One region of the Mesorhizobium sp. M6A.T.Ce.TU.002.03.1.1 genome, then DNA from elsewhere that is predicted to be linked to it. Evidence: riboswitches for the same ligand, from Rfam matches in the RefSeq annotation. Region 1 holds a riboswitch; each other region holds the start of a gene.
What was found. A riboswitch is a leader RNA that binds a small molecule or an ion and turns the genes downstream of it on or off. The one in region 1 is predicted to bind thiamine pyrophosphate.
Positions count from the first base shown of each region.

Region 2: it holds a riboswitch for thiamine pyrophosphate, as region 1 does, so the genes downstream of both, EOC93_RS03065 (ABC transporter permease) here and EOC93_RS20610 (YkoF family thiamine/hydroxymethylpyrimidine-binding protein) in region 1, are expected to answer to the same signal.
Region 3: it holds a riboswitch for thiamine pyrophosphate, as region 1 does, so the genes downstream of both, thiB (thiamine ABC transporter substrate binding subunit) here and EOC93_RS20610 (YkoF family thiamine/hydroxymethylpyrimidine-binding protein) in region 1, are expected to answer to the same signal.

Region 1 is NZ_RZTI01000073.1:5,714-13,372, forward strand. Features, by position in the region: gene EOC93_RS20600 (FAD-dependent oxidoreductase) at 1-128, opposite strand, end outside; gene EOC93_RS35400 (hypothetical protein) at 131-256, opposite strand; gene EOC93_RS20605 (aspartate aminotransferase family protein) at 391-1,761, shown strand; TPP riboswitch at 2,119-2,230, shown strand; gene EOC93_RS20610 (YkoF family thiamine/hydroxymethylpyrimidine-binding protein) at 2,221-2,829, shown strand; gene EOC93_RS20615 (alcohol dehydrogenase family protein) at 2,839-3,948, opposite strand; gene EOC93_RS20620 (aspartate aminotransferase family protein) at 3,957-5,336, opposite strand; gene EOC93_RS20625 (NAD-dependent succinate-semialdehyde dehydrogenase) at 5,372-6,865, opposite strand; gene EOC93_RS20630 (Lrp/AsnC family transcriptional regulator) at 6,997-7,479, opposite strand; gene EOC93_RS20635 (PLP-dependent aminotransferase family protein) at 7,573-7,659, shown strand, end outside.
Region 2 is NZ_RZTI01000005.1:52,677-60,335, reverse strand. Features, by position in the region: gene EOC93_RS03080 (LLM class flavin-dependent oxidoreductase) at 1-244, opposite strand, end outside; gene EOC93_RS03075 (ABC transporter substrate-binding protein) at 241-1,254, opposite strand; gene EOC93_RS03070 (ABC transporter ATP-binding protein) at 1,251-2,009, opposite strand; gene EOC93_RS03065 (ABC transporter permease) at 2,006-2,806, opposite strand; TPP riboswitch at 2,936-3,048, opposite strand; gene EOC93_RS03060 (sulfite exporter TauE/SafE family protein) at 3,335-4,111, shown strand; gene EOC93_RS03055 (superoxide dismutase family protein) at 4,270-4,779, shown strand; gene EOC93_RS03050 (hypothetical protein) at 4,977-5,174, shown strand; gene EOC93_RS03040 (adenylate/guanylate cyclase domain-containing protein) at 5,340-7,262, opposite strand; gene EOC93_RS03035 (FecR domain-containing protein) at 7,278-7,659, opposite strand, start outside.
Region 3 is NZ_RZTI01000111.1:5,188-12,846, forward strand. Features, by position in the region: gene EOC93_RS25490 (RNA polymerase factor sigma-32) at 1-59, shown strand, start outside; gene EOC93_RS25495 (M48 family metalloprotease) at 199-1,626, opposite strand; gene thiQ (thiamine ABC transporter ATP-binding protein) at 1,926-2,699, opposite strand; gene thiP (thiamine/thiamine pyrophosphate ABC transporter permease) at 2,696-4,315, opposite strand; gene thiB (thiamine ABC transporter substrate binding subunit) at 4,549-5,562, opposite strand; TPP riboswitch at 5,606-5,720, opposite strand; gene EOC93_RS25520 (thiamine diphosphokinase) at 5,823-6,467, shown strand; gene EOC93_RS25525 (ABC-F family ATP-binding cassette domain-containing protein) at 6,469-7,659, shown strand, end outside.

The sequences.
Region 1 (7,659 bases):
CTCGTTCCGGTGCCGATGGCATTCTCGGCCTCGAGGACCAGGGTGTCCATCCCGCGCTGCGCCATCTCTCGCGCGATCGCGAGGCCAATGACGCCGGCGCCGGCGACGATGCAGTCGACGTGGTCCATGATCAGGCCACCTCAGCCTTGTTGTTGTGCCTGCTGGTGAGCCGTTCGGGAATCATGTCTCGGCGATGCGCACAGCCGGCTTGGCGCAGCTTCTCGCGTTCCAAGGCCTCGAAGCTGAAATTCTGCATGTCTTTGTCCATCCGCCAGCCCTTCCGAAAGGGCTTGACACCCTTACAAGAAACAGATGCACCAAACACCATTAATGCCAGAGGCGATGCGCGCCGAACGGCGGCAGGACCCGGCGTGCAGGACAGGACCCATCATGGACGCTCGACCGAATTCTCCCGAAGCTCGCGACATCAGCTATCACATGCACGGCTACACCAATGCCCGCAAGCATGAGGAAGCAGGGCCGCTCGTCATCGAGAAGGGCGACGGCATCTATGTCGAGGATCTGGCCGGCAACCGCTACATCGAGGCGATGGCCGGGCTTTGGAGCGTCGCGGTCGGCTTCTCGGAGAAGCGGCTGGTCGATGCGGCGGTGCGCCAGATGTCCAAGCTGCCTTATTATCACGACTTCGGCTCCAAATCGCATTCGCCGCTGATCGATCTCGCCGAGAAGCTGGTGCAGATGGCGCCGGTGCCGATGAGCAAGGCGTATTTCACCAATTCCGGCTCCGAGGCCAACGACACGGCCATGAAGATGATCTGGTACCGGTCGAATGCGCTCGGCCAGCCGGCACGCAAGAAGATCATCAGCCGCATTCGCGGCTATCACGGCGTCACCATCGCCTCGGCAAGCCTGACCGGCCTGCCCAACAATCACATTTCCTTCGACCTGCCGATCGCCAGTGTGCTGCACACGTCGACGCCGCACCATTGGCGCGAGGCGCTGCCAGGCGAGAGCGAAGAGCAGTTTTCGAGCCGGCTTGCCGACGACTTGGAAAAGCTGATCCTGGCCGAGGGCCCGGAAACCATCGCCGCCTTCTTCGGCGAGCCGATCATGGGCGCCGGCGGCGTCATCGTTCCGCCGGCCGGCTACTGGGAGAAGATACAGGCGGTCCTGTCGAAGTACGACATCCTGATCGTCGCCGACGAGGTCATCTGCGGTTTTGGCCGAACCGGCGAGATGTTCGGTTCGCAGACCTTCGGCATCAGGCCTGACATCATGGTGCTGTCGAAGCAGATCTCTTCTTCCTACCTGCCGATCTCGGCCCTGCTGATCAACGAGAAAATGTTCGAGCCGATTGCCGACGAAAGCAATCGGATCGGCACCTTCGGTCATGGCTTCACCGGCGGCGGCCATCCCGTCGCGGCGGCGGTCGCGCTCGAGAACCTGAAGCTGATCGAGGAGCGCGACCTTGTCGGCAATGCGCGCACGGTCGGCGCGCATATGCAGAAACGGCTGCGCAACCTCGCTTCGCACCCGCTTGTCGGCGAGGTGCGTGGCGTCGGCCTGATCGCGGCGGTCGAACTGGTCGGCGATAAGGTGACCAAGACGCCGTGGGAGACGGCCGGCGCGCTGGGCGGGCTTGTCAACGGCTTCATGCAGCAGAACGGCGTCATCTCGCGCAACATGGGCGACGCGCTGGCCTTCTGCCCGCCGCTGATCATCACCGAGCCCCAGGTCGATCAGATGATCGACGCGTTTGAAAGATCGCTCGAAGCCGCAGTCAAGCAGGTCGGACTATAGGGCTGAACAGCCCACCCGAAGGCAGAGGCTGAATGGGCGTTGGTGATTGGCGAAAGCCGAAGCGGTATCCAATCTCCCCCCTTGCGGGGGAGATGTCCGGTAGGACAGAGGGGGGTGTGAAGGATCGCCAACTTTCGACTTCAGCCTTGCCAACCCGAATCAGCTTGAGGGCGCGGCTGCGATCGATTGACAGGTCGGAGGGAAGCACCCCCCTCTGCCTGCCGGCATCTCCCCCGCAAGGGGGGAGATCGGCAGCTTCGGCGGCGCCGCCAAGCTCGGTAATTGGTCTGAAGCGATTGCTGGGAACGATTGCCCAGGACCATTACTTGAACATCCTTTGCGCAGGTGCTACGTCGCCCATATCGACAGGGGCGCTCCGTATTGCCGGGGCTGAGATGGTGGGTGCAAGCCTTCGGTCCCTCAAGCTGATCTGGGTAATGCCAGCGGAGCGAGGCGACCATGTTTTCAGGTGCACAGATTTCCCTGTATCCGATGTGCGACGATTTTGTCGACGTCATCCTTGGGGCACTTTCGGCGATGGACCCCTATCGACCGAATTTCCGCATCGAGACCGACGACATCTCGACGCTGATCGTCGGCCCGCCGGAACAGCTTTTCCCGGCCATGCGCGACCTCTTCGCATCGGCGGCGGCAAGTGACGTGCATTGCGTGTTGTCGGCGACGGTGTCGCGCGGCTGTCCGGGCGAGCCTGACGATCCGATCTGCACACCGATTTCCGGCAGCAGCCACGAGCTGTCCCTGGCCGAGCGCATCGGCGCGGCGCGGGCGCATGTCGACAGTGCGAAAAAGCTTGGACAGGAGGTCGCCGCGCAGTTCTCGCTCTATCCGCTCGGCGAGGGCCATCACATGGACGAGATCTACGGCTGTATCGACTTCCTCAAGACTTCGGGCGTCTTCGACAGGTCGAAGAATTTCTGCACGAAGCTGAAAGGCGACGCCGGACCGGTGTTCGCGACGCTGTCGGAAGCCTTCCTTCGTTTCGGCGCGCCGCAAGGCCATGTCGCGCTCGATCTCACCGTGTCGGCGAATAGCCCGAGTCCTTGTTAGTGTTGGCTGTCAACGGGTTGCAGCGAAATCCGAAACAGCATCCGGAACGACCACCAGCTTGCCGACAAAGTCCTTGGCAATGAAATCAGCCTGGGCGCGGTGGAAATCGGAGAGCTTGTAGACGCCGCCGACCAGCGGCCGGATCTTCTTGTCTTCGATGTAGCGAACGATACGGCGGAAGTCGTGCCGCGTGCCCTGGCTGGAGCCATGCAGCTGCAACTGCTTGAGATACATGGTGCGCAGATCGAGCTGCACGACCGGGCCGGCAATTGCGCCGGCTGTGGTGTAGCGGCCTTCGGGCCTGAGGATGCGCAGCAGATCGTTGAAGATCGCACCGCCGACCAGGTCGGCCACCACGTCGATCGGCTGGCCGCCGGTCGACTCATTTACCGCAGCCGGCAGGTCAGCCACGCCACGGGTGATCACCGCCTCGGCGCCGATGTCGAGCACGGCCTGTTCCTTGCCCTTGCCGACGACGGCATAGGGGATGGCGCCGCGCGCCCGCGCCAGCTGCACGATGCCGGAGCCGACGCCGCCCGACGCGCCGGTGACCAGCACGCGCTCGCCGGCCTTCAATGCGGCGCGTTCCAGCATCTGCTCGCCGGTGAGATAGGCGCAGCAGAAGGTGGCGAGTTCGACATCGGTCAACTCGGTGCCGACGACATGGGCGTTCTCGGCCGGCACGGTCTGATACTCGGCATAGCCGCCGTCACGGCCGTGGCCCATATAGTCGATGTCGGCGAGTGAATCGTCGTCGCGGTTGTAGATGGAGAAGTCGACCATCACCCGCTCGCCGATACGGTCCGGCGAGACACCATCGCCGACTGAGACGATGTGGCCGACCGTGTCGGTGCCCTGGATGCGCGGGAAGGTCAGCGTGTTGCCCTGACGCCGCCAGGTCGATACGGCGGCAGCATCTTCCTCCGTGCCATAGGCGCCCTGTCGCACCCAGACATCGGTGTTGTTCATGCCGCAAGCGGTGACCTTGATCAGCACTTCGTCAGGGGCGGGCGACGGCACTTTCACGTCGGTGCGGTAGACGAGCTTTTCCGGTCCGCCGTGACCAGTCAGCTGCACGGCGGCCATGGTGGCGGGGAGGGTTTTGGTCATGGCGTTCATGTCAGTTTTCAGATGTTGGCAAACACGCTCTTCACCGCATCCGCCGTCTTCGACACGACGATGTCGGCCTCTTCGCGCGTCAGGCAGAGCGGCGGCGCGAAGCCGAGAATGTCGCCTTGCGGCATGGCGCGGCCGATGACGCCGCTTGCCGCAAGGGCGGTAGCGACCTGCGGCCCGATCTTCTGCGAGGCGTCGAAGAACACGCGGTCGTCCCGGTCGGCGACGAACTCGATTGCCGCCAGCATGCCGTCGCCGCGGACGTCACCGACATGTTTGTGGCCGCCGACGGCTTTCGTCAGTTCGGCGCGGAAATAGGCGCCGGTCTCGCCGGCGTTGGTCACCAGGTCCATCTCGTCGATCAGCTCGAGATTGGCGACGCCGGCGGCAACGCAGATCGGATGCGCCGAATAGGTCCAGCCATGGCCTATGCTGCCGAGCTTGTCGGAACCCTGCACCAGCACCTGCCAGACCTTGTCTGCGACGATGACGCCCGACAGCGGCGCATAGGCCGAGGTCAGGCCCTTGGCGATGGTGATCAGGTCGGGCTTGATGCCGTAGTGGTCGGAGCCGAACATGGTGCCCAGCCGGCCGAAGCCGGTGACCACTTCGTCGGCGACCAGCAGCACATCGTATTTCTTCAGCACCGCCTGGATCTTTTCCCAGTAGAGGACGGGCGGCGGCACGATGCCGCCGGTGCCGAGGATCGGCTCGCCGATGAAGGCGGCGACCGTGTCCGGGCCCTCGGCCAGGATCATCTCTTCGAGCTTGTCGGCGCAGTGTTGGGAAAACTGTTCCTCGCTCATCGAGCGGTCGGCGCGGCGGAAATAGTAGGGCGCCTCGGTGTGCAGGATCGGCGCACGCGGCAGGTCGAAGGCGTTGTGGAACAGGTCGAGCCCGGTCAGCGAACCGGTCATGACGCCGGAGCCATGATAGCCGCGCCAGCGCGAGATGATCTTCTTCTTCTCCGGCCGGCCGAGCACGTTGTTGTAGTACCAGATCAGCTTGATGTTGGTCTCGTTGGCGTCGGAGCCGGAGAGGCCGAAATAGACCCTCGACATCCCTTGCGGGGCGCGGTCGATGATCATCTTGGAGAGCGTGATCGACGCCTCGGTGCCGTGGCCGACATAGGCATGGTAGTAGGCGAGGTTCTTGGCTTGCGCGGCGATGGCGTCCGCGATTTTCTGGCGGCCATAGCCGACATTGACGCAGTAAAGCCCGGCGAAAGCATCGATGCTCTTGCGCCCATTATTGTCCCAGATGGTGACGCCTTCGCCGCCGGCGATGATGCGGGTCGGGCTCTCGCCGCGCGCGTGGGTGCCCATATGGGTCGAGGGATGGAAGAAGTGGTCGCGGTCCCAAGCGGCGAGTTCGTTGGACTGGTCGAGCATCTTTTTTACTCCTAAGGAAAAGTGTGGGGCGCGGCCTAGGCCACATCCAGGCAGAGGTATTTGAGATCGGTAAAGGCTTCGAGCCCATGGCGCGAGCCCTCGCGGCCGATGCCGGACTGTTTGACGCCGCCGAACGGGATCGGCGCGCCGGTGATCTTGACCCGGTTGATGGCGACCATGCCGTAGTCGAGCGCGCGGCCCATGCGCAACTGGCGGCCGCCGTTCTCGGTGACGACATAGGCGACGAGGCCGTACTCGGTGGCGTTGGCGCGGGCGACGACTTCCTCTTCGCTGTCGAAGGGCGTCACCGCGGCGACCGGACCAAAAGTTTCCTCGCGCATGATCAGTGCGTCGTCGGTGACATCGGCCAGCAGGGTCGGCTGGTAGAACAGCGGTCCTGCAGAATCGCGTTTGCCGCCGGTGAGGCAGCGTGCGCCATGGGCGAGCGCATCGGCGACCTGCTCCTCGACCTTCTTGACGCCGCGCTCGTGCATCAAAGGCCCGATGTCGGTGTCATCGGCCAGGCCATTGCCTGTCCGCAACGCGTCGATGCGCCTGGCGAAGGCGGCGCAGAAACGATCGTAGATCGGGCGCTGGACATAGATGCGGTTGGCGGCGAGGCAATCCTGGCCGGACGTGGCGAATTTGGCGTCGACGGCGATGGTCACAGCCTTGTCGAGATCGGCGTCGGCAAAGACGATCAGCGGCGCATGGCCGCCAAGCTCCATCACCAGCCGCTTCATCGTCGGCGCACTTTGCGCGGCGATCAGCCTGCCGATCTCGGTCGAGCCGGTGAAGCTCATGGCCCGCACGCGAGCGTCTTCGCACATCCGCCCAACGATGGTCGAAGCCTTGCCGGTGAGAACGTTGAAGACGCCTGCCGGCAGGCCGGCGCGTTCGCCGAGCTCGGCCAGCGCCAGTGCCGATAGCGGCGTTTCAGACGAGGGGTGCGCGACGATGGTGCAGCCGGCGGCAAGGGCGGCGGCCGCCTTGCGGGTCAGCATGGCCGCGGGAAAATTCCACGGCGTGACGACGCCGACGACACCAAGCGGCTCGCGCCGCACCATCATCTCGGCGTTCGGCAGATGGCTGGTGACGCTCTCGGCGTTAAGGCGTTTTGCCTCCTCGGCATACCACTCGACGAAAGAGGCGGCGTAGTCGATCTCGCCCCGCGCTTCCCTAAGCGGCTTGCCCTGCTCGAGCGTCATCAAGAGCGCCAGATCCTCTTTGGCAGCGATGATCAGGTCGAACCATTTTCGTAGGATTTTCGAGCGCTCCTGCGGCAAAAGTCCGCGCCAGGCGGGAAAGGCGCGCGATGCCGCGTCGATCGCCTTGCTCGTCTGCCTGCTATCGAGCGCGGCAACCCAGGCAACGGTGGCGCTTGTGGCAGGATCGGTCACCTCGAAGCTCTCGGCGGCCTCACTCGCCGTCCAATGGCCGTCGACATAGGCGAGCTCGCGCAGCAGCCGGCGGTCGGCGAGGCGGTCGAGTGCATCATGGCGGTGTGGGCGGGCAAAATGCGCGGACATGTTCGAGGTCTCCCGATGTCGAGGCGATGTGGAGAGACTATGCGCGCGGTGCAGACAGAGAGACTGTTTCAACGCCGTTGCGTAGAGAGATTGTCTCTATTGCATCGCCCGGGTAGACGATCTCTCTAGCGTTACGACGACACCGGCAGCAGATCCGCCACCGGCAAGGAAATCTCCTCCTTCACCGTCTTGGTGACGATGTAGGTGAAATAGCGGTCGATGCCGATCTCGCGTTCGAGCAGCGCGTCTACGAGCCGCTGATAGGCGTCGATGTCGCGCGCCATCACTTTCAGCAGATAGTCGACGCCGCCGCCCACCGACCAGCAGGCAACGATTTCGGGAACATCGCGGATGACGCGCTCGAAGCGGTCGAAATCGGCTTGTCGGTGGCTGGCCAGCGTCACCTCCATCAGCACGGTTGCGACCGGCGCGACGGCGCGCATCGCAACCTTGGCGTGATAGCCGGAGACGATGCCGGCCTTTTCCAGCTTGCGCAGCCGCATCCAGCACGGCGTCGGCGACAGGCCAACCTTGTCGGCCAGCGCCAGCTTGGTGATGCGCCCGTCGCGCTGAACCGCGTCGAGGATTTTGAGGTCGATCTGATCGAGTTTCAATGCGGCCATGAGCGTCTGCTTTTTTCTTGCCCGACACCATGACGGCGCATTATTTCGATTGTCAATTGCACTGATTTCGATCTCTAATAAGTCATGACATTGTGGCGTCCAGATCCCGCGCTCATCCGGCGGCCGGCCTATCAATCGCTCGCCGACCAGTTTGCGCGTGCGATCCATGAC
Region 2 (7,659 bases), on a different contig from region 1:
CCGACAGGATGACCAGCGGATCCATGGCGTCGGAAAGATGCCGATCAGCGCCGCTCTGCAAGGCCAGCACGTCGCCGAGGAACAAAGCGTCGAAATCGGCAGCCTCTGCGCGGCGAGCGATATCGACCCAATAGTCGAGGCTGGTCGAGGCTAGCGGGTTGCTTTCGGGCATGCGCCAGCCGGCCTCGTGACTGCCGAGGCCGAAGATCACGGCATTGAGATGCATGCGCCGCGGCGGGCTCATTTTTCGCCGGCCAGATAGGCGTTGCTGTAATAGGCCGCGAAATCGGGTCGTTCGCTGACCGGGTTCCCATCGCCGTCGCGCAGGGCTCCGGCCTTGAACAGATAGTCGCCGATAGCCCCCATCTTTGCGGGATCGATCGTGCCGATCGTGCCGGTGGGGCTTTGCAGGTAGTGGCCATCGACCAGCGCCTTCAGTGATGCCTCGATCAGCGGACGGTCGGTCAGCACGTCGCTGTTTGCAGCGATCAGCATGTTAGCCGCTTCTTGCGGATGTTCGACGGCGAAGGCGTAGCCGCGCCTGGTCGCGGCGATGAACGCGGTTGCCGTGTCCTTGTTCTTTTCCAGGTAGGCTCGGCTCGAGCCAATGAAATTGGTGTGTTGGTCGGGCACGCCGAAATCCGCGTAGCGGAAGGCGCGCTGGGCCTTGCCGTCAAGTTCCGCTTTGATCCCCTCCCAAGTGTAGACTTCGAGCGTAAAATCGACTGCGCCATTGGCCAAGGCCTCATAGGCGGAGGTGCCCAGCGTCACCGTTTCGAATTTGCCCTCGCCGCCGTCATGGCGGATGATGGTGCCGATCAGCGCATTCTCCCAGGCACTGCCGAAACCGCCATAGGTCAGGCCGTCCAGGTCCCTGGGGGACTTTATATCGGCGCGGTCGGCATTGAACACCAGCCTGCCGGTTTCCGTCTGCATGATGGCGTAGGTGGCGACGAGGTCGGCGCCGGCCGTGCGTTGGGTGAACAATCCTATGGATCCCAGTATACCGAAATCGGCCACGTGGTTGGCGATCAGCGTACCGGCCGCAGTGTCGGTGTAGGGCAGGATCTGCACGTCGAGCCCGGCCTCGGTGTAGAAGCCTTTCGCCTGGGCGACATAGAGCCCGACATGGTTTGTGTTCGGCGTCCAGTCGAGTGCGACGGTGACAGTCTGCTGGGCGGAGACGGATGTGACGGGTCCGAGCCCGGTGATCAATGCGGCAGCGATGAAGAGGCGTCTTGAAAGCATGGTCATGTCCTTTGGGCGAGCTGTGGATCGAGAAGGGTATCGAGGATGTCGGCTTCGATGGCGCTGGCTTCCGGCGAGGCAAGATCCTTGCGCGGGCGCGGAAGAGGTATGGCCACTTCGCGCAGCACGCGGGCCGGGCGGCCACTCAGCACGTAGATGCGATCGGACAGGAAGACCGCCTCACGGACATCGTGGGTGATCAACAGGACGGTCCAGCGGTGTCGGTCCCACATCGTCTGAATCCAGCGCTGCATGCCGGTGCGCGTGAGGGCGTCGAGTGCGCCGAACGGTTCGTCGAGCAACAGCATGGCGCGGTCCTGCACGACGGTACGCAACAGCGCGGAGCGCTGGCGCATTCCGCCCGAGAGCTGTGCGGGATACTTATGCTCGAAGCCCGCAAGGCCGAATTCGCCGAAGAGCGGCGCCACCTTGCCGCGCGCCGCCCTGCGGGACATGCCTTGCACTTCCAGGCCGAGCGCGGTGTTGTCGATAACTGTGCGCCAGGGCATCAGGGCATCGTGCTGCGGCATGAAGGCAAACGGTCGGCGCGCGTCGGCCAGTGGCCGCCCGTCGAAGTCGATGCCGCCGTCGTGGCCTTCGAGACTGCCCGTCAGCAACCTGAAGATCGTGGATTTGCCGGCTCCGGAGGGGCCGAGGATTGAAACGAATTCGCCCGGCTCGACATGCAGGGTGATGCTGGCAAGCACGTCGACATCGCCAATACTTTTGCTGACTTGGCGCAATTCCAGCCGCCTGCTCATGATTTTCGCACGGCATCGAGCCGCTCCCATGGCATGGCGGCGCGCTGGATCAGCACAGTGGCGGCAAACAGGGCCAGCGTGAGCAAGGCGCTGACCAGCACGGCCGCGAGCACGAGATCGGGCCGGAAATTGTTCTTGGCGTTGAGCATGTAGATGCCGAGCCCTTTGGCCGCGCCGGCATATTCCGCGAAGATGGCGCCGACCACGGCATAGGTGATCGAGATGCGCAGTCCGGCGAAGAAATAGGGCAGCGAGGAGGGCAGGCGGGCCAGCAGGAAAATGCGCATGCGGGAAGCGCCCATCGAACTCAGAAGCGCCGAGATATCCCGATCCGTCGATTCATAACCCTGCACCAGCGCGACCAGCATGGGAAAGAAAGTCACGAGCGCGACCAGCATGGTCTTCGGCGTCAGCCCGAAGCCGAACCAAAGAACGACCAGCGGGGCGATCGCCACCAGCGGCAGGGTCTGACTGATAATGAACACCGGGAACAGGGCGCGGCGCAGCGGCTTGAAGAAGTCGATCAGCACCGAAAGGATGAAGGCAACGGCCAATGAGCACGCGAAACCCGCCAATGTGGCGCTGATCGTCGGCACGGTGTTGTCGAACAGCGCCTGGCGCTGCTGGATGGCCTGGGCGAGGACTCGTGACGGCGCGGGCAGCGTGGTGGGCGAGATGCCCGAGATGCGCGCATAGAGCTCCCAAGCCAGAACCAGCGTGCCGACCGATAGCAAGGCCGGTCCGACCTTGGCGAACAAGGCTGCGATTCGCGGCGCGGCGGAGAAAGACTGGGACATGCGAGACCTCCGGCGCGAAAGATCAGCGCGGGGTCGGGCTGTTGGCCGAGACCGTGAGGTCGATCGTGACATGGCCCTCGAGCGGGCCCACGAAATCGCCGGACATCGGAAAAAGAAAAATCTGTGCGCCAGAAAACATCGCCCGCCTCGCTCCGCTGGTATTATCCAGATCAGCTCTAGGGTTTACGGGCTTGCAGCCCATCTCTCAGCCCCGACGATACGGAGCACCCCTGTGGATGGCGGCAATTAAACAGATAAAGGGTGGAGCTGCAAGCCTGCGTCCGGCCAGTGAAACCTCACGTCAGAGGAGGTTGCGGTTCCAGCAGGGACATTTGAGCAAAACAGAAACCGGCATCCTGTCGGGATTGGGAAAGGCGTCGGTCGAGCGGATCGTTTTCCGTTCGTCGTCACCATTATCGATGCCACGCGTTTGATGAATTGTGGAAGCGTGAAGATATAATTGCATACGTTGTAGGCAGCGGGTTTCTCTATCGCCAATTGTGACCCCGCGCCTTATCGGAGAGTCAAATGCAAGAATTCATTCTTTTTGCGATTGTGGGGTTTGTAGCCCAAGCTGTGGACGGGGCTCTCGGCATGGCCTACGGCGTGGTTTCCTCGACAACCCTACTGGGGTTTGGCGTGTCTCCTGCACACGCTTCGGCGTCAGTTCACGCAGCTGAACTGTTTACCACCGCAGCCTCAGGTTCGGCTCACCTCTATCACCGCAACATTGACTGGAAGCTTTTCTGGCGGCTGATGCCATTTGGCGTGCTCGGCGGCGTTCTCGGCGCTTTTGTTCTCACCTCGTTCGAGGGAGCCATCATGAAACCATATGTGACCACATACCTTGCGCTTGTCGGAGCTTGGCTCCTGTTCCGTTCATTCCGGCGGATCCCAAGCAATCCGGTCCCTGCAGGCGTGGTACCTCCTCTTGGACTTGGTGGTGGATTTCTCGATGCCGCAGGGGGCGGCGGATGGGGACCCATCGTAACGACGGGCCTTCTCGGTTTTGGCGGCACGCCCCGCTACGTTATTGGCACGGTCAATGCCAGCGAGTTCCTCATCACGTTGTCGGTGTCTCTGACCTTCTTGTTTGCGTTACTAACGGGCCATTGGGAGGAGGCAGGAGAGCTAACGGAAAATCTACTCTCCGTTGCCGGCTTGATCGTTGGCGGCGTAGTCGCAGCGCCGATGGCCGGATTGGTAGTGAAGTCAATCGCAGAAAAGACGCTTCTCAGACTCGTTGGCGTTGTCATCATGCTGCTGGCAGGTTGGCAAACCGCGGAACTCTTCGAATTGGTGTAATCACGTCGTGAAACTTCACTCCATGACACGGAGACTATCGAGTTCTACGCATCACCCCCGCTTCTCTGGCGGCCGCGCCGGAGACAAACTCCATTCCCAAATGGAACGAAGAGGCCCCGTTGTTGTTTGGGGTCCTTGGACAACCGGAGGCTGAGTGGATGAAAAAATTGCTTGCAACAACAGGATTGGCGCTGGCGGTCGCGATGCCTGCAGCGGCTCAGGACACCGCGACCGCGAAAGCCGAATTCGTCAACATGGCTGGCGAGAAGAACGGAACGGCCACGCTGACCGAGACGGCGCAGGGTGTGCTGATAGCGTTGGACGTAACAGGACTGCCGGCGGGTGAATGGGTCGCGTTCCATGTTCATGAAACCGGAAAGTGCGACCATCAGACCGGCCATGACTCGGCAGGTGGGCACTTCAATCCGACGAATGCCGAACATGGATATCTCACTGGAAAAGGCCCGCACGCGGGCGACATGCCAAATCAGCGGGTCGGCGCCGACGGCGTTTTGCGTGCCCAGGCTTTCAACAGCATGGTCAAACTGGACGGTGGAGAAACGGCAATACGAGGCAAGGCATTGATGATCCACGGCGGACAGGACGACTATAAAAGCCAGCCTGCCGGTGATGCCGGAAATCGTCAGGCCTGCGCCGTGATCGAATGAGAAACCCAGCGATGAGTAGAGATCCGTCCGACATATGATCTGACCGGCCCTTCAGCCTCGGCGGCCAAGTAGTGGTACATGGTCGGAGCCTCTGGCATGAGGACAAACCAGACGATAAGCTCGTGCGCCTGCCGAGGAATTGACGACAGCCATCGCGCCGAAATTGGCCTTTATTTTCGCGACTGCTGGATGATTGCATGAACGAAACCTCTCCTATGGGCTTGTCCTCCACGGGTCTTGCCCAGTCAGCCATTTCCGCCCGCGGCCTTGTCAAAACGTTCGGCAAGCTGCGCGCCGTCGATGGTGTCGATCTGGATGTGCCGCGCGGCATGATTTTCGCCATCCTGGGCCCGAACGGCGCCGATCACCGCACCGGTTTTCGTGGCACCGGGTAAGATAATCGCGGCGCTGAACATCGCTGCCCCGGAAAACCGGGTGCCGGAAGAGCGCATAGGCGAACTGGGCGACATGGTGGCGCGGGCCGCCCATCGGATTTCCGCCGCCCTTGGCTTTCGCTCGCCGGCTGCCAATGAGATAGCGAGTTGAACTGGTGCCAAACATCACGCGACCTCCTCGGCAGATTGCGACGAGGGGTGTATCTCCGGAACGGTGAAAACCGGCACCTCGCCCTTGAAGCCTTGGAGTTCGAACGCACCCGCCTGCACAACCGGCATTGATGCTCCCTGCGCAAATCCGGGACCAAGCACCAGAGGAATCCTCAGCTTTTTGGTCGTTGACTCGAGCCGTGCCGCGCGGTTCACCGGCGAGCCGATCGCGGTGTAGTCGAAGCGCCGTTCGGAGCCGAAATTCCCTACGGAGCAGACGCCAGTCTCGATGGCGACGCCGATTTCGATAGGGGGGTGCCCGCGCGCGGTGAACGTGGCGTTTTCGCGCTCCACCCGTTCGATCAGGGCAAGCCCCGCCTCGAGCGCGCGCTCGCGATGATCTGGCTGATCAAGCGGCGCGTTCCAGAAAGCTAGCACGGCATCGCCCATGAACTTATCGATGGTCCCGTCGCGCTTGAGTATCTCATCGGTCGCAAGGCCGAGAAAGTGATTGACCACCTTTCCGATTTCTTGGGCACCGAGTTGTTCGCTCATCGTCGTGAAGCCGCGTATGTCACTCAGCAGGATTGTGATCTCGCGCTTCTCTCCGGACAGGATCGCTTCGGTATCCGAATTTGCGAGGCGCTGCACCACGGAGGGCGACAGATATTGGGAGAACTGCCGTGCCAGGGTGGACCGACGCTGCTCGCTGCGCCTGTAGAGGACATAGCCTTCGAAGCCAGCTACAAGCATCGTCGCAAGCGCCGGCTGCAGTGGGTCATAGAGCGCACCCTGCAGGCTGTATTCGAGAGCGCCGAACGCGAAGGGCGTGGCAGCCAGGAGCGCCAGAGCGAGGGCGCCAAGCAAGACACGCTGGGCGAGAACTCCCGAAAGTCCGATGAAAACGATGCCACTGAGCACCAACCACAGCCGCTCCAGCGTACGCGCTTGCGTTGGCTCTACAAGATAGCGCCCGGCAAGCATCTGGCCGATTGCATCAGCGTGGATGTCCACGCCTGGTCGCGCCGGACGCGTCGGGGTGGGCAGATACTGGGTCAGTCCCACGGCCGACAGATCAACAATAGCGATGGCGTTCCGCAGCAGCGGATCGCCGCGGCCCGAAAGAATATCACTGGCAGATATGCGCGGCGTATTGGTGTCGCTTTCCCAGAGGCGGATGCTGCCCTGCGGCTCGAGTGGCACAATGGTGCCGCCTATCCTGAGTGCGTCAAACCCGGCGGCATTCATCCGAGCCACGTAGCCGTTCTCTCCGGCGTAGAGGCGCAGGAGTTCGAGCGCGAAGGACGGCCAGAGCTGCACGCCTTGAGCCGTATTTCGGAGCCAGAGCAGCGGCACATGGCGTAATGCGCCGTCGGGATCGGGCAAAGTGCGAATTACGCCGAGGCCTGCAGCGGCGCTCGAGAAATCCGCAAGCGAGCCTGTCAGACCGGTGAAGCCAGGAAGCGTCTCGGGTACTTGCCCGACGATCGACCAGCCGGCTTTGGGCTCTGTTTCTGAAACCGTCGCCTCATTGCCCAGACTGACGGCGAGCGCCGTTCGATGTTTCGCCAGTGCGCTCGCGAGGCGCTTGTCTCCGGCGATACCATCAGGAGAGATGTCAGCCTCGGGCAGCACCAGCGCAAGCCCGATCACCGCGGCACCGGACTCGGCGACACCGTCGACCAGATCGGCCAAAAGGCCACGGTTCCAGGGCCATCGCCCATATGCCTTAAGGCTCGCGTCGTCTATCGAGACTATGACAACAGGATTGCTCGTCGCCTCGCGCGGGGCGAGGAACTGGTAGAAGTCATACGTACGCTCGCGCAGGCGCGATAGCGGCCCGTCGAAAGCAAAATGGCAAGCGAGCAGCAAGAGTACGACCGCAAGACCCGGAAGCTTGCGCCGGGCAGCCCGCCGCCAATCAGCCAAGGGGCTCATGCCGGCCGGCCGGGCCTACCGGCAGTCGGGATAGCAGTCATCCTCATCCACCCCGCTGCCTACAGGGGGCGCTGGGCTGTCAGGGAACTCCATGGCCACGCCGGGCAATGCGCCGTCGGTGGACTTGCAGGCCTTGAGCGAGTTGCCGAGTGCTGACGCACAAATCGCGTTTACGTCCAGCCCCGGACCCGGTTTGCCTGGGAGGCCGGTGCCGGCTATCCGCTCGATGCTGTCCAATATCGGGAAGGCGTCGATACCGCCGTAGCCGGTCAGCAGTTTGTCATTGTCCGACGTGCAGGCGTGGCCCGGGTTTGTGACCACGAGCTTGCGGCCATTCATCATGCAGGTCATGCGGCCGGCGCGCAGTATGCCTACGGTCTGACCAGCTATCACAAGC
Region 3 (7,659 bases), on a different contig from region 1:
AAAAGCTCAAGATAGCGCTGGTGAAGCAAAACCCCGAGTTTCTGGCGACAGCCGCCTAGGGTGTGTCGGGATTCAGGTTAGGCCGAGCCGAAAACGGTGGTTTCCGAGAACCGGAGCGGAGCGTACTTAAAGTACGTGAGCACCGGAAGCGCAGGAACTGCCGTTTGCAGGCCGGCATCACCTGAATATCGACACACCCTACCTGTCGGTGATGATCTTGACTTTATCACCGGCCGAAACGGCAGCACCGGGCGACATCGCATTGAGCACCCTGAACAGGTCGAGCTTGCGGTCGACGCCGACCATCTGCGCGGCGAGCGAACCCATGGTCTGTCCGGGCTGCACCGTGACGACGCGGATATGCAGCGGCTTCAGCGCCGCTTTCTCGGCCGCGCTCAAGATACGGAAGGAGCCGCTGACCGAGCGCGCCACCGCGTCCAGCGAGGTGCTGGCAGAGGGGGCTGCCGTCAACAGCCGGTAGACCTGACCGCCGGCGCGGATCACCGCGATGTCGAACTGCCAGCCCTCGGCGCTGGCATGCGCCGTCGCCGCCTCGTTGCCGTTGATCGTTTCCTGGCGCACGCTGCTTTCGTCGAGACCAGCCACCCAACCGCTGCGGATGTAGTCGGTCAGCGGGCGGCTCTTGTCGATCGAAACGCCGTCGAAGCGGATCGCTATGTCGCCCGGCCCGGTTGCCGTCACCGCCGCGGCCGAGTTGTCGATGATGAAGCCGCCGGGCACCGAGAATGACACGCCGAGCCCCGGATGCAGGAAGGTTTCGCCACGCACATAGCCTTCCTCCGGCGTGTCGCCATAGAGCAGGCCGTCTATACCGGCGAGGAAGGGGTCACGGTCGCGCGTCCCGACGCCAGGCGCGCCGAACTGGCGGGCATGGCGCTGCGCCAGATCGATGCGCTGCGGCGTGTTGGGGTGCGTCGCCAGGAAGTCGAGGCTGGCGTCGGTGGCGCCGCTGATCGAGCGGAAATCGGTGTAGGCCGACATGGACTGCAGGAAGCGGCCGGCGGCAAAGGGGTCGAAGCCCGCCTCGCCGATCGACTTGATGCCGATGCCGTCGGCCTCCAGCTCCTGATTGCGCGAGAACTGGGCAAGCCGCAGCTTGCCGCGGATCAGTGCCGCCTTGGCGGTCGGGCTGTCGCCGAGCACATCCGAGACGACCTTCGTAGCAAACCCCTCCTCGGCCTCAAGCTGCTGGCGCTGCAAGCCATGGTTGGCAGTGACGTGGCCCATCTCATGCGCGATCACCGCGGCGAGCTCGGCCGAATCGTTGGCCAGCGCCAACAGGCCGCGCGTGATGTAGAGATAGCCGCCCGGCAATGCGAAAGCGTTGACGTTGGGCGAATTGAGGATGGTGATGCGGTAGGTCTGGGTCGGGTTGGCCGACACCACGGTCAGGCGGCCGACGACCTTGGCGACCATGCGCTCGAGCTTGGGATCGGAATATTCACCGCCATAGGTGGCGAGGATACGCGGATGCTGCGCCTTCGCCATTTCGGCGAGCTTGCTGTTGGCGGCGACATTGTCGACTGTGATCGGTTTGCTGGAAGGCTGGAAGCCGGATTCCTGAACGTCCGGCGGCGTGAACATCTGGCAGCTTGCCAGCGCCATGGCAAAGCCGGCCAGCGCGAGGAAGCGCGCCAGCGGTTTCCTTCTCACTCTGTCGGTGCCGGTCGGCAGAACAGCTTCCTTTCGGGTCTCGGCACATGACCCCGAAAATCGGGCATCGATTTTCAGAAAAGGATCATGCGCAAAATCAAACTGCCACAGCATCCTTCGCGCGCACGAGCACACGCGGCACTGTAGTGGCAAATCACAGTCTATGCCGGACCAGTATCGGAGGACCTAGCCACACTACTTTGACCAAGGCAAGCAAACGCCACATCGCCTGAAGCCGGTTTGGCCGTAAATTATGTCCGCTTCCGGGCAACATCTCGTGATCCTTGGCCAAACGGACCTGCACCGATATAACGCCGGAATGCTTCCGGTCCAGCCTTGGTGAAAAAATCGGCGACAGCCCCAGTCGCGGCAACCGCGCCATTGTCCAGGAACACCATGTCCTGGCCGATACGGTGGGCGTCTTCCGGCTGATGCGTGACGAACAGCACCGTCATGCGCCGCTCCGCATGGACGCCGGCTACCAGGTCGAGCATGTCGTCACGCAAGGCCGGCCCGAGCGAGGCGAACGGCTCATCGAGCAAAAGAACCGGCCGATCGCGCACGAGGACGCGGGCGAGTGCGACACGCTGCCGCTCGCCGCCGGAGAGTTCGCGCGGCAGACGCTGTTCCTTGCCGGCAAGGCCGACGCGCTTGAGTGCCCCCGCGATTGCCACGTGGTCGGCCTCAGCCAGCCTGAGCGACGGCGAGCGGCCAAGGCCGACATTTCGTTCGACCGAAAGATGGGCGAAGAGATTGTTCTCCTGGAACACCATTGACACGGGCCGCGCCGAAGGCGGTTTGGCGCCGACATCGGCGCCGCTGATCAGCACGCGGCCCGACCGCGGCGTCTCGAAGCCGGCCACCAGATTGAGCAGCGTCGATTTTCCCGAGCCGCTCGGCCCCATGATCGCAGTGATCTTCGAGGCGGCGAACGCGACGTCGAATAAAAACGGCGCTTCACTATGGCTGAACGAAACCTTTTCCAGCCGCACAGCCGTGCCGTTTTCAGCGCTGTTGAGCGTCATGTCTTTTCTCCCCGCCCCAGCCGGTCCGCGGCCAGCACAAGCGCGAGACAGACCAGGCCGAGCAGCAGCGACAGGCCTGCGGCATCCATCGTGCGGTAGCTGCCCATGCGCGCCAGCAAGAGATAGGGCAGTGTCTGCAGGGAGTCGCTACCGAACAGGGCGATGACGCCGAGATCGCCGAGCGACAGTGCCATGGCAAAGGCGAAACCGGTGGCGAGCGGCCGCCGCAGCGACGGCCAGTCGATCAGCCGGAACCGGTTCCAGCCCGAAACGCCAAGCAGCAAACAGAGCCGTTCGTGGCGTTCGCTCGCCGCATCATAGCCGGGGCGAATAGCGCGGATGGCAAACGGCATCGCCATCACCGCGTTGACGGTGACGACCATGACAGGGGCGATGGCGAAGACGTCGCTGACGGTACGCAGGAGCAGAAACCAGCCGGCGCCGATGACGATGGGCGGAACGACGAGCACGAAGCCGGCGCCGGTATCGGTGGCATGCTCGAGCAGCGTCTTGGCGCCGACGCGACGCTTCAGGGCCAGTGCCCGTCGTGCCATGACGAGCGACAGCGACAGCGCCACCGAAAGCAGCGCCGCCAGCAAGGCGAGCACTGCGCTGGTCAGCGTCGCTTGCCGCACAGCGCTCTCGCCCGCCAGCCGGCCAAGATCGGCGCCAAGGCCTGACGCCACCGTGGCCGCCATCGGCCCGGCGACGAACAGCAATGCCAGAACGATCAATGCTGCGTTCAGCACGGTCTCGCCGACGCTTGCCGAAAGATACCGGCGCGGTGCCACCGACAGGTTGGCATCGCCGACGGTGTTGGCGCCGAGCCGCATCAAAACCAGCACCACGACGAAGGTCAGCGCGATCTGCAGCAGTGTCAGCGTCACCGCGCGGGCAGGATCGAAATCGAAACGCAGCGCCTGGTAGATAGCGACCTCCAGTGTCGTCGCGCGCGGCCCGCCGCCCAGCGTGAGCACGATGGTGAAGGATGTGATGCACAGCATGAAGACAAGCCCGGCGACGCCCGGCAGCGCCGCGCGCAGCGTCGGCCATTCGATCAGCCGGAAGGCCGGTCTGGCGCCCATGCCGAGCTGGCTCGCCAGCCGCCACTGGTCGGCCGGCACTGTCCCCAGCGCTTCAAGGAACAGCCGCGTTGCCAGCGGCAGGTTGAAGAAGACGTGGGCGACGAGGATGCCGGACAGGCCGTATATGCCTGGCCAACCCTGACCGCCAATCGCGCTGAGCAGGCCGGCGAAATAGCCGGCACGGCCATAGAGGGCCAGAATGCCGAGCGCGGCGACGATGGCCGGCAGCGCCAGCGGCACGGCGAAGAGCTGCAGGATGAAGCCACGGCCGAAGAAGCGCGGATGCCGCGACAGCGCCCGCGCAACGAACAGTGCCGGCACGACGGAAAGCAGTGTCGACAGAAGTGCCTGCCACAGCGTGAAACGGACAACGCGGAAGAGATAGGGATCGAAGGTCGACGCGGCGCCGGACGGGTCGCTCGTGCCCTCCACGACAAGACCGGCAAACGCCCCGCCAATCAAAAATGCTATTGCCGCCAGCGCGAGAATGCCGGCGTTGATGCGGGAGTCGGGTGATGGCGCGCGTTGCACGCTAGACCACCAGATTCGAGATTCTTAGCGAGGATTGCGTTCCTTCGCGCCCCCCTCTGTCCTGCCGGACATCTCCCCCACGAGGCGGGAGATTGGCAGGTTCAGCGCTCCGCTCATTCCGGCAATGTCGGAGATTGGCGAAAGCCGGCATGATGGCCGATCTCCCCCCTCGTGGGGGAGATGTCCGGCAGGACAGAGGGGGGCGCCGTAGAGTGATCATCGTCAATCAGAAGCTATTTGCTCATCACCGCCAGCCATTCGTCGACCCAGGCCTTGCGGTTGGCGGCGACCTCTTCGGGGCTGAACAGCAAGGCCTTGGTCGGCTTGACGAGCTTGTCGAAGGCTGGGTTGAGCGGCTTGTCGGTCTTGCCGGCAGGAAACATCCAGTTGGTCTCGGGGATGACATCCTGGAATTTCGGCCCGGTCATGAAGGCCAGGAACTTTTCCGCCAGCGGATTCTTCGCACCAGTCGTGGTGATGCCGGCAACCTCGATCTGCAGATACGCGCCCTCCTCGAAGGACGCCGCCTGATAGCGTTCGGTGTTTTCGGCGACCATGTGATAGGCCGGCGACGTGGTATAGGACAGCACCATCGGCGCCTCGCCCTTGGTGAACAGGCCATAGGCCTCGCTCCAGCCCGGCGTCACGGTGAGCACCTTTGCCCTGAGCTTGGCCCAGGCTTCCGGCGCCTTGTCGCCATAGACCGACCTCACCCACAACAGCAGGCCTAGACCGGGCGTCGAGGTGCGCGGATCCTGGATGACGATCTTCTCATCGGCACTGCCCTCGACCAATTCCTTCAGGCTTTTCGGCGGGGTCTTCAGCTTTTCGGTGTCGTAAACGACGGCAAAATAGCCATAGTCGAACGGCACAAAAATATCGTCGCTCCAGCCGCCCGGCACCTTGACGTCCGACACCGGGCCATGCGGCGAAAACAGGCCGGTGGCCTTGGCTTCCGCCGTCAGATTGGTGTCGAGGCCGAGCACGATGTCGGCCTTGGTCGCGGCCCCTTCCAGTCTGACACGGTTGAGCAGCGCGACGCCGTCGGCGACCGCAACGAAATCGAGAGTACAGCCGCATTCCGCCTCGAAGGCCTTCTTGACCGCGGGGCCTGGACCCCACTCGGCGGTGAAGCTCTCATAGGTATAGACGGTGAGTTTCTCTTGCGCGGATGCCTGCCCGATGCCGGCGAGAACGGACGCGGCAAGCAGCATTGCCGAAACAAGAGAGTATAAAAACGTGCGCATCGGCGCCTCATTCGTTCGCATTGAAAGGAATTGAGGCGTCGGGCTGTCCGAAACGTCTAATCCCTCCGCCGGTACAAACCGGATCAGGTTCAGCGGGTTGGCATGGTTGCCTCTCAGCTGGTCCGCGAAGATCGCGTCCAGCACCCCGTTAGAGCGTTTCGACACATAGGCCCGGCCGAAGTGCTGCGCAAGCTGAAGTTTGCAGGGTATCCGGAGCGCGGCCTTCCGTTTCGCAAGCAGGGCTGGTAAGGGCCACGCATATGAGCAAATTCACCATCCTGCTTGGCGGCGATCTTATCCGCACGCCGCTGCTCGACCGCCAGGTCGAAGGCTCCCGTGTCATCGCCGCCGACGCCGGCATCGGCCATGCCCGGACGCTGGGCCTGACGCCGGAACTCTGGGTCGGCGACTTCGATTCGGTGCCGGCGGATTTGCCGGATGATCTCGCCGCCGTGCCTCGCCAGGTGTTTCCGGCAGAAAAGGACAAGACCGACGGCGAACTGGCTATCGCCGCTGCGCTCGAACGCGGCGCGACCCGGCTCCTGCTCGCCGGCGCGTTCGGCGGCAAGCGCACCGACCACGCCTTCCTGCACCTCGCGCTCAGCATCCGGCTGGCCGAGGCAGGCATAGAGGTGCTTTTGACCAGCGGCGCACAGGAAGGCATCCCCTTGCTTCCCGGAAAGGCCGGCTTCGACTACGCCGACGGCACGCTATTTTCGATCCTCGGCTTCTCCGACCTTTTCGGCCTGACCGTCTCCGGCGCCAAATGGCCGCTGAACCATGTCGAGGTGGCGTTCGGCTCGTCGCTGACCATTTCCAACGAGGTCAAGGGCCGGCTCGAAATCGCCCTGGGCAGCGGCCGCGCGCTGTTGCTCGCCCATCCTTTCCCCCTACCTGAAAGCTGACATGGCGCCGCCACTTCTCAATCTCGACGGGATACAACTGACCTTCGGTGGCACGCCGCTGCTCGACGGGGCGGAACTGACAGCGTCGGCGGGCGACAAGATCGCTTTGGTCGGCCGCAATGGTTCGGGCAAGTCGACGCTGCTCAAGATCGCCGCGGGATTGATCGAGCCGCAGGACGGCGAGGTGTTCCGCCAGCCTTCGGCGACAGTGCGCTACCTGCCGCAAATGCCAGACATGGATGGTTTCGCCAGCGTCCGCGCCTATGTCGAGGCAGGGCTCGGGCCCGCGGACGATCCCTACCGCGCCACCTATCTGATGGAGCATCTCGGCCTGTCCGGCGAGGAACGGCCGAACGACCTGTCCGGCGGCGAGGCGCGCCGTGCTGCCCTCGCCCGTGTCATGGCGCCGGAGCCCGACATTCTCCTCCGCGATGAGCCGACCAACCATCTCGACCTGTCGGTCATCGAGTGGCTGGAGGAGGAGCTTGCCCGCACCTCTTCGGCGCTGATTGTCATCTCGCACGACCGCCGCTTTCTCGAGCGCGTATCGCGCGCCACCGTCTGGCTCGACCGCGGCCAGACCCGCCGCCTGGACAAGGGCTTTGGCCATTTCGAGGAATGGCGCGACACGGTGCTGGAAGAAGAAGAGCGCGAGCAGCACAAGCTCGGCCGCCAGATCGTGCGCGAAGAGCATTGGCTGCGTTATGGCGTGACAGCGCGGCGCAAGCGCAACATGCGCCGGCTCGGCGAATTGCAGACCATGCGCCAGCGCTTTCGCGGTCATCGCGGCGCCGAGGGCGCGGCGACCATGGTGGCCAGCGATGCCGCCGAATCCGGCAAACTGGTCATCGAGGCCAAGAACATCGAGAAGAGCTTTGGCGGCCTTACCGTAGTCAAGGGCTTTTCGACCCGTATCCAGCGCGGCGACCGTGTCGGCTTGGTCGGGCCGAACGGCGCCGGCAAGACGACGCTCTTGAAGATGCTGACCGGCGAATTGAAGCCGGACTCAGGCACGGTACGGCTCGGCACCAATCTGGAGATCGCCACGCTCGACCAGAAGCGCGAGGCGGTCGATCCGGCCGAAACACTCGCGCAATATCTCACTGACGGTCGTGGCGAAAACCTCGTCATCAATGGCGAACAGCGCCACGTCGTCTCCTACATGAAGGATTTCCTGTTCAAACCGGAACAG